DNA from 3 places in the Roseateles sp. P2_H4 genome. Region 3 is predicted to be linked to each of the others. Evidence: predicted binding sites of a transcription regulator. Region 3 holds the regulator's gene; each other region holds the start of a gene.
What was found. The regulator FliA, encoded in region 3, starts transcription of late flagellar genes. The targets are predictions, from matches to a motif close to CTAAAGTTTNNNNNNNNNNNGCCGNTA.
Positions count from the first base shown of each region.

Region 1 (3,922 bases), on a different contig from region 3:
CAGATCCTGCGCCTGAACCCGCGCGAGCCGGCCGTCGCCGCGTCGCTGGGCATCGGTATCGCGATGGGCGCGCTGGCCGCGCTGCAAGCCCTGGCAGGCCGACTGGATTGAGGCCGGCGGCGACAATCGCGCCATGTTCGCTCCCTCCCAGCTCGAAGTCCGCCGCTTCTTCTGCGCCACGTATCGCAAATGGCGCGACGGCGCGCCGTTGATCCCCATGGAGGCCATCGCGGCCGACTGGATCGCCGAGCACCCCGAGTACCACGAGGAACTCGCCGACGAGGCCGCCGCGCTGGACAAGGTCTACACGGTCGAGGAAGGCCGCACCAACCCCTTCCTGCACCTGTCCATGCACCTGACCATCACCGAGCAGCACGCCATCGACCAGCCCTCCGGCATCCGCCAGGCCATCGACCTGCTGGCGGCCAAGCGCAATTCCCGCCATGACGCCCACCACGTGGCCATGGAGGCGCTGGGCGAAATGATCTGGGCCTCGCAACGCAGCGGCCTGCCGCCGGACGGCCACACCTATCTGGACAAGGTGCGCCAGGCGGCAACCCGCTGAGTTCCGCCGGGCCTCGGCAATTCCCTCTTTTTTCGGCATGACGGCAAACAGCCGCCGATGATTGTTTTCCTTTTGGGAACGACGCATTGCTCGGTTACTGGTGTTTCTACTGAGGCGAGCTGCCTACAGTTCAACCCATGGACACCGCGGTCGCGATGCCCAAGCAAACCAGGCGGAACAACCCGCCACGGAACTTGAAGGAAATCATCATGAGCAAGCTGTCTACCGTTTTCGCCACCGCCCTGCTGATCGCCGCCGGTGCTGCCTCCGCCCAGACCACCCGCGAAGCCGTCATCGCCGACCTCGTGGCCGCCCGCAACAACGGTGAACTGGCCGCCCTCCAAGGCGAGAAGGGCATCGAAGTGACGGCACCGGCCGCCGCCAAGAGCGCCGCCGTCGCGACGACCAAGCTGCCCCGCCAGGCCATCCTGATGGTCAAGGCGACGGAACTGCAAACCGAGCAGACCGCTGCCCTGGCCGCCGACCATGGCGAAAATGCCGCTCGCGAACTGGGCGACTTCCCGGCCCCGGTCGCACGCCGCGCCACCGCCCTGGCTGCCAAGTAAACAGCGCCTTGCGCAATGACAAGCGGCCCTGGGGGGCCGCTTTTCTTTTGGCCTTCCCGACCGATCGGGCACAAAAAAGCCACCTCGCAAGGTGGCTTCTTTCATTCGAAGTCGCTCAGGCCTGGTAGCTGCCACCGCCAACGCTGCGGCGCTCTGCCTTGCCGCCGGCACCGTAGAGGCCGGTGGGCTCGCTCGGGATCAGCACGTCCAACGCACGGTCCAGCGAGGCGTTGCCGCGGGCCAGGGCTTCGCGCTGGGCGGCCAGCAGGCCACCGGCACGCACGAGGCGGTTGCGCAGGGCACTGGGCACGCTGCCGGTGCGGGCGGCTTCGCTGAAGCTCTGCACGGCGCGGGCCAGATGCTGGTGCAACTCGGCCGCATGCTGTTCGATGGCCGCGGCGTCACGGCGGGCCAGCGCGTCGCCGAGCTGGTTCAACGCGGCCTCGACAGCCAACAGAGGCTGTTCGAGTTCGGTGCCGAGAGTGGACGGAGCGATGGCGGTCATGGGTTCAGTGCTTGTTCAATGCTTGTTGACGCGGCTGTCCAGCAATTCTTGCGCATTCGAGACCAGCTTGTCCGCGATCGCGTCTGCATTGACCGTGAACTTACCCTCACTGATGGCCTGGGAGATGCGGGCGACCTTGGCGGCGTCGAAGCTGCCATCGTCGGCGCCACCACTGGCGGCGAGCTTGGCGGTGCTGGAAATGTCGACCTGGGCGCTGGGCGCCGAGGTGGCGGCCTGGGCGGTCTGACGGACGACGTCGGTCGCGGAGGCGGTCTCGGCCTTGCGCGGGGCAGGCCGTTCGGCCTTGGGCGGGCTGACGCTGCCTTCTGGGCTGTTACCGATCTTCATGAGCTTCTCCAGGGTGCGGGGCGGGCCCCGCAGAGGGCATTGCAGGGGAGTTTCCCCCTGTATCGGCCCCTGGCCTAGGAACTTGAGCGGGAACTGGCCGGTTTTTCCGGCCAGTTGTTGCGATTCGTGGCAGTTTGCTCACAGCAACACATCCACGCGGCGTTCGGCGACGGCCCGGCCGCTGGCAACGCGGCCACTTTCAAACCTCACCCTGACCTCCTGGCCCTCGATGCCGGCCGACAGGGCCTGGGCCTCGGAGGCGACGGCAAATCCCTCACCCGCCACGCGGACCTGGACGGTCTCTCCGGCGGCAAACCACTGGCGCGACTTCAGCGCCGGCGCGCGCACCGCCTCGGCGGCGCCGAGCGGGCGCGCCAGCGTACGCCCGATCAGCAAGGCCGGATCGGTGAAGACAGCGCCAGGTTCGGCTGCGATGTCAATATCGGCCAGGGCCAGTTGTTCTTGAGACAAATTCACGCCCGCCGGCAAGGGGCCGTTGGCGACCACGGCGCGGCCGAAGACGGCGACCCGCACCGGCAGCGTCACATTCCAGCGCGCGGCGCCGTCCGTGCAGCGCAGGCCGATGCGGCTCTTGCCCCAGACGGCCATGCCGGCTGGCAGATAGGGCTGGACCTGCTGGCAGGGGGCCAGGCGCAGGCGGGCATCCAGGGCGCCGATCTCGACGGCGACGCGGGTATTGGGGGGGGCGGCGGCACGCGCGGCCGTTTCGGCCAGCACGCGCACGCGCTCCAGCAGCGCCGGATCGAGCACGGTCTGCGCCCGCCCAGGCAGGGCAGCGAGCAGGCAGACGAGGAGCAGGGTGGCACGGAGCATGGCCGCCACTCTAGAGATGGGAGTGGCCGCCCCTAGGTCGGAATTGAGCGGCTTTGGCCCCGTTAATCCCGCTCATGTTTTCTGGCCTGCTTCAGACAATTTGCGCAAGAGCCATCCCGGCCCTGCACCTCGAAAGAGGCCCCAGATGTTGAACCGACTTACAGACACGCTGAACTTCCAGACCCAGGCGCTCCAGCTCCGGGCGGAGCGTCAGCGCCAGCTCGCCAGCAACATCGCCAACGCCGACACGCCGGGCTACCAGGCCCGCGACATGGATTTCGCCAAGGCGCTGCGTGAAGCGACCGGCGAAGTCGCCACCAACGGCGCCCTGCAGGCGACGCAGCGCGGCCATATCGCCCCGCTGGCCGGTGCACGCGGCGAGAGCGGCAAGGATTACGCGCTGCAGTCCCAGACCAGCCTGGACAGCAACGGCGTCGACATGGACCGCGAGCGCGCCAGCTTCGCCGACAACTCGGTGAAGTACGAAGCGACGCTGCGTTTCATCAACTCGTCCGTGCGCACGACGCTGGACGCGATGAAGTCGCACAACCAGAGCTGATGGAGGACTGAATCATGTCCATGTTCCAGATCTTTCACGTCGCCGGCAGCGCGGTCAGCGCGCAGAGCCAGCGCCTCAACGTCGTCGCCAGCAACCTGGCCAATGCCGACACCGTGGCCGGCCCGGATGGCCAGGCCTACAAGGCGCGCCAGGTCGTCTTCCAGACCCAGCTGATGGGCGCGGGCAACGACAGCGGCGCCGCCGGCGTGCGCGTGACCAATATCAGCGAAGACCAGACCCCCGGTCGTCGCGTGCACGACCCCAAGCATCCGCAGGCCGATGCCGACGGCTATGTGACCTATTCCAACGTGAACCCGGTGGAAGAGATGGTCAACATGATCTCGGCCTCGCGTTCCTACCAGAACAACATCGAAGTCATGAGCACGGCCAAGAACCTGCTGCTCAAGACGCTCCAACTGGGTCAAAGCTGATGGACATCACCGCACTCAACGGCAGCTCGACGAGCACGCCGACCACCTCGGCCAAGAACGCCGCCGAGACCCAGGATCGCTTCCTGAAGCTGCTCGTCGCGCAGATGAACAACC
Region 1 covers NZ_JBFUFR010000015.1:16,425-20,346, reverse strand. The annotation lists gene AC1DW3_RS12965 (SIR2 family NAD-dependent protein deacylase) at 1-111, shown strand, start outside; gene AC1DW3_RS12960 (DUF1841 family protein) at 134-565, shown strand; gene AC1DW3_RS12955 (hypothetical protein) at 775-1,131, shown strand; gene AC1DW3_RS12950 (hypothetical protein) at 1,247-1,636, opposite strand; gene flgM (flagellar biosynthesis anti-sigma factor FlgM) at 1,652-1,984, opposite strand; gene flgA (flagellar basal body P-ring formation chaperone FlgA) at 2,123-2,818, opposite strand; gene flgB (flagellar basal body rod protein FlgB) at 2,964-3,377, shown strand; gene flgC (flagellar basal body rod protein FlgC) at 3,392-3,808, shown strand; gene AC1DW3_RS12925 (flagellar hook assembly protein FlgD) at 3,808-3,922, shown strand, end outside.
Region 1: a site for FliA is predicted at 2,045-2,071, ahead of flgM (flagellar biosynthesis anti-sigma factor FlgM). Genes of this name have one in related genera too.

Region 2 (3,922 bases), on a different contig from region 3:
ACCAGACCTCGGCCCGCTCGCGCATCATGGATGCCGACTACGCCCAGGAAACGTCCAATATGTCGCGGGCACAGATCCTGCAGCAGGCTGGCAACGCCATGGTCGCCCAGGCCAACCAACTGCCGCAGCAGGTGCTGCAACTGCTCAAGGGCTGAGGCCGACGCCGCTCAGCAACGCCGGGATCCGCGTGTCGGAAGTCCCGGCGTTTCTCATTTCAGCGCCAACGCTGCAAAAAATCCCTAAAGTTCGCCCCCGGCATGCCGAAGGCCCTAGCGAAGGGGTCGAACTCAGGAAAGGCATATGGCCACCATCTCGTCACTAGGTATCGGCAGCGGTCTCGACGTTGAAAGCTTGGTCACCAAGCTGATGTCGCTCGAGCAGCAGCCGATCAATGACATCAAGCAGGCCTCGGCCAAGCTCCAGACCAAGATCTCCGCCTACGGCATGTTGCAGTCGGCCGTCTCTTCCATGCAGACGGCCGCCCAGAAGCTTTCCGACGCCAGCCTGTGGAATGCCTCCACGGTCAGCGTGTCCGACCCGACGGTGGCCAGCGTCACGGCCACCAGCGCCGGCAGCCAGAACCATGTGCTCAAGGTCAGCCAGCTGGCCTCCGCCCAATCGGTCGCCAGCCGCATCTTCACCGGCGGCAGCAGCACCATCGGCGACGGCACCCTGACCATCGCCCTGGGCCGCTGGGCCGGCGAACCGCCGGTCTTCACGGCCGGCGCCGGCACCCCGGTGCCCGTCACCATCAGCGCGGCCGACACGCTGGCCAGCATCCGCGACAAGATCAACGCCGCCAATGCCGGCGTCAGCGCCAGCCTCGTCAACGACGCGGCCGGCACACGCCTGGTCATCCGCTCCCTCAGCACCGGTGAAAACCAGGCCTTCCAGATCACCAGCCCCGACGCCGCCCTCGCCGATCTGACCTACGACCCCGGCAGCGGCGCCGGCATGACCCAAGCCCAGGRCGCTTCCAACGCCCAGTTCAACTGGGACGGGCTGGACCTGAGCTCGGAGAGCAACACGCTGTCCGGCCTGTCCGACGGCATGAGCGTGACGCTGCTCAAGACGACGGCCAGCACCGTCAATGTCGGCACCACGAACGACACGGCCAGCGTGCGCAAGGCGATCACGGACTTCGCCAATGCCTACAACGCGCTGATGAACCTGATGCGCGACCAGACCAAGTACGACGCCGGCACCAAGGCTGCCGGCGTGCTGCAGGGCGACACCAAGGCCGTCTCGGTGCAGCAGATGCTGCGCGGTATCACCGGCGGCACGACGACACTGGCGGGCGCCTTCGGCCGCTTGTCAGACATCGGCCTGGAACCGGGCCAGAACGGCGCGCTGACGGTCAACGCGACCAAGCTCGACAAGGCCATGTCCAACCTGACCGACCTCAAGAAGCTGTTCGCCGCCCCCGACTCCGTCAACACCCGCAACCAGGGTTTCGCGCTGCAGTGGAACAGTTTCGCCACCAAGATCCTGGGCACGGACGGCGCGATCACCACCGGCCAGACCAGCCTGCAAAAACGCATCGCCAGCAACACCAGCACCATCGACCGCATGGAAGACTCGCTGACGCTGACGGAAAAGCGCCTGCGCGCCCAGTACAGCGCGCTGGACACCAAGATGAGCCAGCTCAGCGCGCTGTCGGCCTATGTGTCCAAACAGTTCGGCAGTTCGTCCTCCAGCTGAGGCGCCGAGCAGGATTCACGAACAAGGCGCCTAAGGGCGCCTTTTTCACGCCGCCAGCAGGGGTAAGCCGCCTCAAGTTCCCCGGCCGGGCGCCGAAATTTGAAGGTATCCAGCCCAGAGAGCCCTCATGTACGGATCCTCCTCCCCGTTTGCTTCCCGAGCTCACCGCGCCGGCTCTGCCTACGGCAAGGTCGGCGTCGAGACCGACGTCCTCAGCGCCAGCCCGCACCGCCTCGTGGCCCTGCTGTTCGACGGCGTCATGGAAGGCATGAACCTGGCCCTGGCGGCCATCCAGGCCGGCAACACGCCGGTCAAGAACAACTCGCTGTGCCGCTGCGTACGCATCCTGGACGAGGGCCTCAAGGCCGCCCTCAACCTCGAATCCAACCCGCTGGCCCACGACCTGCGCGACCTCTACGCCTATCTGTGCATGCGGCTGACCCACGCCAACCTGCACAGCGACGTCGCCGCGATCGAGGAGTGCAAGCGCCTGCTGGCGCCCGTGCGCGACGCCTGGCAGGCCATCGCCGACAACCCGGCAGTGCGCCCGCCCAAGGCCGCCTGACTCACCCGCCCCGCCCTGCTCACGCTATCCGGTACGCCCCCATGAATTCCGACCTGCTCAACTATTACGAGGCCATCGAACAAGCCAGCGCCGACATGCTGTCGGCCGCCCGCACCGGCAACTGGGACGAGGTCGTCAAGCTCGAAGGCGCCTGCGTGCTGCTGATCTCGCAGCTCAAGTCCGCCGCCAGCCAATCCCAATTGGCCCCGAGCGATTCGCAGCTGAAGACTCGCATCATGCAGCGCATCCTGCTCAATGACGCCGAGATCCGCCACCTGGCCGAGCCGTGGCTGGAGGATCTGGACCAGGTGATGAAGGGCAAGAGCAGGCTTGTCCATTGACCCCTCGTCCAGCCCGCCTCGCTGAACGCGGGCGGGTCTGATCGGTCTTGCAGACCGCCCTGCGGCAGTGCCGCAGCTCTTCGGCAGGCACGGCGAGTCCACTGGACTCACCATGTCCGGCCTCAGCCCCCGAGGGGATGGCGATGCTTGCCGGATCGACCGGCAAGCACATCGTCAGGCGGGCCGGCTAGGGAGCGGCCCGGCGCTCGGCCCGCAAGACCAAGCCGCGCGGCTACCATCTCAGCATGAGCGCTCCTGAAACCACCTCCGAGGAACTGCGCGTCGCCTCCACTGCCGAGATCGCGGCCTATCTGCAGCAGTTGCAGCGCGAGACCGCCGGCGTGTTGCTGAGCGGCCCGCAGGGCCAGAGCCTGTCCAGCCGCATCGTCGCCCTGGACACCGACGCCGACGTCATCGGCCTGGAGATCGGCACCGACCCCGACGGCATCAGCCAGGCGCTGGTGGCCGACGGCGAGATCACCGCCGTGGCCTACCTCGGCGCCATCAAGCTGCAGTTCGAACTCGAGGCGCCCGTCCTCGTCAGCGGCGAGCAGGGCACCGTGCTGCGCAGCGCGCTGCCGAGCCGGCTCTACCGCTTCCAGCGCCGCCAGTCCTTCCGCGTGCAACCGGCCGGCAGCGCCTATCCGCGCGTCGTGCTGCCGGGCGCAGAGCAGCCGGGCCGCGCGCTGCGCGTGCTGGACCTCAGCATCGGTGGCCTGGCCCTGGCACTGCCGCCGGATTTCTCCCCCCTGCCCCTGGGCCAGACCAGCGACGGCCTCGTGCTCGAGCTCGACCGCATCAGCGCCCTGCGCGTTGCGCTGCTGCCCCACCATGTCAGCGCGATTGCCGGCGACGCCAGCGGCATGCAGCAGCTCGGCTGCTCCTTCGTCGATCTCGACGCCAACGCCGGCCGCTCGCTGCAGGTCTATGTAGACCAGACACAAAAGCGCCGCCGGCTGCTGAAGCTGGATCCATGAGACCCGGGTTGCGAGGTTTCACGCTCCTCGAGGTGGTCGTCGTGCTGGCCGTACTGGCCATCGTGCTGTCGGCCGCCGTGCCGAGCTACACGAGTTATCTGGCCCGCCAGCGCCTGCGTCATGTGGCGGAACTGCTGGAACTGGACCTGCGCCGCGCTCGCGCCCTCAGCGTGGACGAGGGCCGCAACATCTACGTCAGCTTCAGCAGCGGCCCCCAATGGTGCTGGGGCACCAGCCGGGCAGCGGCCTGCGACTGCAGCACCGGCCTGCCGCGCTGCGAGCTGGGCAGCATCAACTACCGCGACTACAAGGGCACGCTGCTGCAGTCGGGCCAGAGC
Region 2 covers NZ_JBFUFR010000064.1:15,717-19,638, forward strand. The annotation lists gene AC1DW3_RS29075 (flagellin N-terminal helical domain-containing protein) at 1-155, shown strand, start outside; gene fliD (flagellar filament capping protein FliD) at 301-1,701, shown strand; gene fliS (flagellar export chaperone FliS) at 1,829-2,266, shown strand; gene AC1DW3_RS29090 (flagellar protein FliT) at 2,308-2,607, shown strand; gene AC1DW3_RS29095 (flagellar brake protein) at 2,853-3,584, shown strand; gene AC1DW3_RS29100 (GspH/FimT family pseudopilin) at 3,581-3,922, shown strand, end outside.
Region 2: a site for FliA is predicted at 1,773-1,799, ahead of fliS (flagellar export chaperone FliS). Genes of this name have one in related genera too.

Region 3 (3,922 bases):
GCGCGCCACTTTCGAATACCAGCTCACCCGTCAGACCAAGCCGGTCGACGCCATACGCTGGCATGCCGTGCTGGAGGTCAAGCCGACCTTCATGGCCATCAGCAAGACCCACCCGCAGGCCGACGCCTGGCTGGAGCTGCTGAATCAGGAGATCCGGCAGTCGGTGAAGTGAGCCCCTCGTCCAAGGCGTACCTTGGCCGGCCTTGCAGGCCGCGCAGCCGGCAGAGCGGCTGCTCTTCGGCAGGCACATGCCGCCCACTGGGCGCCATGTGTCCGGTCTCAGCCCCCGAGGGGACGGCGATGCTTGCAGCATTGAGCCGCAAGCACATCGCCCAAGGCGGGCCGGCTAGGTGAACTGGAGTCGGACACAAGCAGTCCCTGCGGACTGCTTGTGCCTACGGAAGGCCATGGGCCTCTGGCCCATGGCAGGCCCGGCGCTCGGCCCGCGGGGCGGGCGACCTTTCAGAAATTGAACGCCAAGCGCAGGCCGCCCCAGTGCTTGCCGTTGACCATGATGGGCGCCGTCGCTTCCTTCAACACCACGAAGCGGCCACCACCCATGTCGCGCCGGTAGGTCTGCAGCAGAAAGGGCCGGGTGTTGCGCGCCGAGGCCAGGCCGGTGCGGTCGTTGAAGATGCGCCGGTAGCGGCTGTTGGCCGTGTTCCAGACCGTGTCGCCCGGGCGCTGCGGCTGGCAGTACTTGCGGTTGTGCGTCGCGATATAGCCGTTGCGGTCGGCCGCGATGCAGAACACCACCTTGTCGCTGAAGGCCAGCATCTTCTCCTGCACGGCGGGGAAGAGGCGGTCGGTCAGCTGGCAGAAGCGTGTCGTGTGCTGCTGCGGCGCGGTGCCCTCGATCGGCCGGTATTTGTCGTCGAACAGGTCGGCCTGGCTGATCTGGCCGCTGCGCAGCGCCTCTTCGAGCAGGCCGGCAATCTCGTCGGCGGCCTGCTGGGCGGTGCGGATGAAGGGCATGTCGTCGACCTCGACGCCGCTCTCGGCGATCTGCTCGACGAGCTCCTCGGACATGCGCAGGAAACGGTCGCTGCCGTCGAAGGCCACCTTCAGGCCATGTGAGGCTTCAGAGACCTCGCGCTCCAGCTCATGGGCGCGCTCGTTGAGCAGGCTCATCTGCTGGCCGCTCTCGCCGGCGGACTGCGAGATGCGCTGCACATCCTGCTCGACCTCATGGAAGGCTGCATGGATCTGGCTGGGTTTGGCGGCGTTCTCGGTCAGCTCGGCGCTGAACCTGTCGATGCGTTCCTGCAGGCTGGAGATGGCGCTGACGATGGCCTTGGACGAGCCTTCGACCTGGCCGGCCAGCGCCTTGACGGCTTCGGCCACGACGGCGAAACCGCGGCCGGCATCGCCCGCATGCTTGGCCTCGACGGCGGCATTGAAGGCCACCAGGCGGGTCTGCAGGGAAATCTTGGTGATCTCGGCGGCCGCATCGGACACCTGGGCCAGCGTGCTCGCCATGCCGACGACCTCGCCACCGACGACACCCAAGGCGCCGCGCGCGCGCTGCACGGCCGCCGCGCTCTGCGCCGTGGCGGTGGCGATGGCTGCCTGCGCCTGGCCGATCTGGTTGAGCTGCTGGGCCAGGGCCTGCATGGCCTGGCTCTGGGCCTGCACGATGCGCTGGGTGTCTTCGAGGGCTCCCCGCACTTCCGCGGCGTCCTTGCCGACGGTGGAAATCGAGCGGGCCAACCGCTTGACAACGTTCAACGCTGCGCTGTCATCTCGACGGACGGGCTCGTCGCGAGTGATGGCGACGGAAGAGCTCCCGCTCTTGGGCCACTTGAACATGCGTTTTGTCCCCGCTTATTGGCCGGGGCTCGGCAAGAAGTGGCCCCGTGGATTACCAGTCACGCAGCTTAACGCGCAACCTTGCAATCGACTGACTGTGCAACTGACACACGCGGGACTCCGTGACCTTGAGCACGGCCGCGATCTCCTTGAGATTCATGTCGTGCTCGTAGTACATGCTCATCACGAACTGCTCGCGCTCGGGCAGGTTCTTGATGGCGGCCACCAGCGCCTCGCGCATGCGATGGTCCTGCAGCATCGCCACCGGGTTGGCGTTCTCGTCGGCGACGTGGCGGTCGAGGTAATCCTGGTCGCCGTCGTCGCCCGACATGTCTTCCAGGTAGACCAGCTGGGTGCCGCGCACCTTGCCGAGCAGCTCCTGGTATTCGGCCAGCGGCAGGCCCATCTCGGCGGCGATCTCGTCCTCGCGCGGCGCGCGGCCGAGGCGCTGCTCGACCTTGTGCACGGCGGATTCGATCTCGCGCTGCTGGCGGCGCGTGCCGCGGCTCATCCAGTCGCCGCCGCGCAGCTCGTCGAGCATGGCGCCGCGGATGCGCTGGGTGGCAAAGGTCTCGAACTGCACGCCCTGCTCGGCATCGAAGCGCGACAGCGCGTCGGTCAGGCCGATCAGGCCGACCTGGATCAGGTCATCCACCTCCACATTGGCCGGCAGCTTGGCGATCATCTGGTGCGCCAGGCGTCGGACCAGCGGGCTGTACTGCTTGATCAGCGAGCTGTTGTCGAGGCGGCCTTTGGGCGTGTACATGGTCAGCTCCGCACGGCCGCCCGAAGGGGCTGAAGCGCCCCCGCGGGGGGCAGTGAACGCAGTGAGCGTGGGGGCATCATGTTTGGACTCCGGCGAGTTCAATGTGCAGCGATGAAGGGGGAAGACGCCTTGCGCGCCGGGCGCAGCGGGGTCGCATCGGAGGCGGCGTCGACGGCCGCTCCCGGAGGGGCCGCGAGCAGCAGCTCACGGGCGAGATGACGCAGTTCGGGCGTCAGCGGTGCGTTCTGGGACGCTCGCGGGTCCAGGCAGGCCCAGTCACGCAGCACCGCGCCGAGGAAGCCGTCGGCGCAGGAGTGAAGCTGTTGCGCGATGCGGGTGGCCACGCGCAGTTGTGGGTGGCAGGCCATCAGCAGACTGTAGACCATCAGCCCGGCCCGTTGTGTGAGCCATTTCATGCCCGCATAGGCTTCCGTCACGCTCGCCGGCTCGGTGTCGGCCAGCAGCAGCGGGCGCACCTCGCGCAGGGCCACCACGCGGGCCAGTTCAGCGGCCGGCGCGTGCAGCAGGATGACATCGGCGTCCGGTGCCGCGTCGGCCACGGCCTCCAGGAAGGAAGCGGCCGAGCCATGGGCGTTGATATGGCGCAGCGGCAGGCCGCGGGCCGCCAGGTAGGACACCTTGGGCGACAGGCGCTCGATGCAGTTGGACAGGTCCACGCTAGCCAGCTCGGAGGGCTTGGGCGAGTGTTCGCCTGCGTCGACGACCAGCGTGGTGAGATTCAGCTCGGCGAAGGCCGAGCACAGGCCCTCCAGCAGCGCGCCGGCGCCCATGACGCGCGGGTTGCTGACGACTGGCACGAAGCGGGTCTTGGAGGCGGCGAAAAGCCGCCGCAGGCCGTGGGCTTGATCGACCATCATCAGTGCACAGCCCTCATGCCTTCGGTCAGCGGCGCGCCGGCAAAGATGAGGTTGACGTCGGTGTTGTCCATGCGCCAGGCGCCCGAGGCAGCGCCCTTCAGCGCGCGCTGCACCAGGCCCACGCTGGGCAGGCGATGCCAGTCTTCGGGCACGCGCTGGCCGTTGGCGACGCCCAGCACCTTGAGCTTGTGGCGGATCAGCGTGTCCAGGGCCGGGGCCAGCTTGACGGCTTCGTCGATCTTGCTGAGCACGACGCCTTCGCAGGCGGCGGCCTTCCAGGCGGTGACGACGTCCTCGATGGTCTCGCCCTGCTGGGCGGCATTGATGACGAGCAGCTTCTTGATGCTGGGGTGGGCCTGCATTTCCAGCAGCTCCTGGGTGCGGCTGTCGCGCTGGGCCATGCCGGCGGTGTCGATGAGGACGAGCTTCTTGCTGGACAGCAGATCCAGCAGGTCGTCCAGCGAGGCGC
Region 3 covers NZ_JBFUFR010000074.1:12,196-16,117, forward strand. The annotation lists gene AC1DW3_RS29935 (substrate-binding periplasmic protein) at 1-172, shown strand, start outside; gene AC1DW3_RS29940 (methyl-accepting chemotaxis protein) at 463-1,728, opposite strand; gene AC1DW3_RS29945 (RNA polymerase sigma factor FliA) at 1,862-2,575, opposite strand; gene AC1DW3_RS29950 (MinD/ParA family ATP-binding protein) at 2,674-3,453, opposite strand; partial or broken gene flhF (flagellar biosynthesis protein FlhF) at 3,453-3,922, opposite strand, start outside.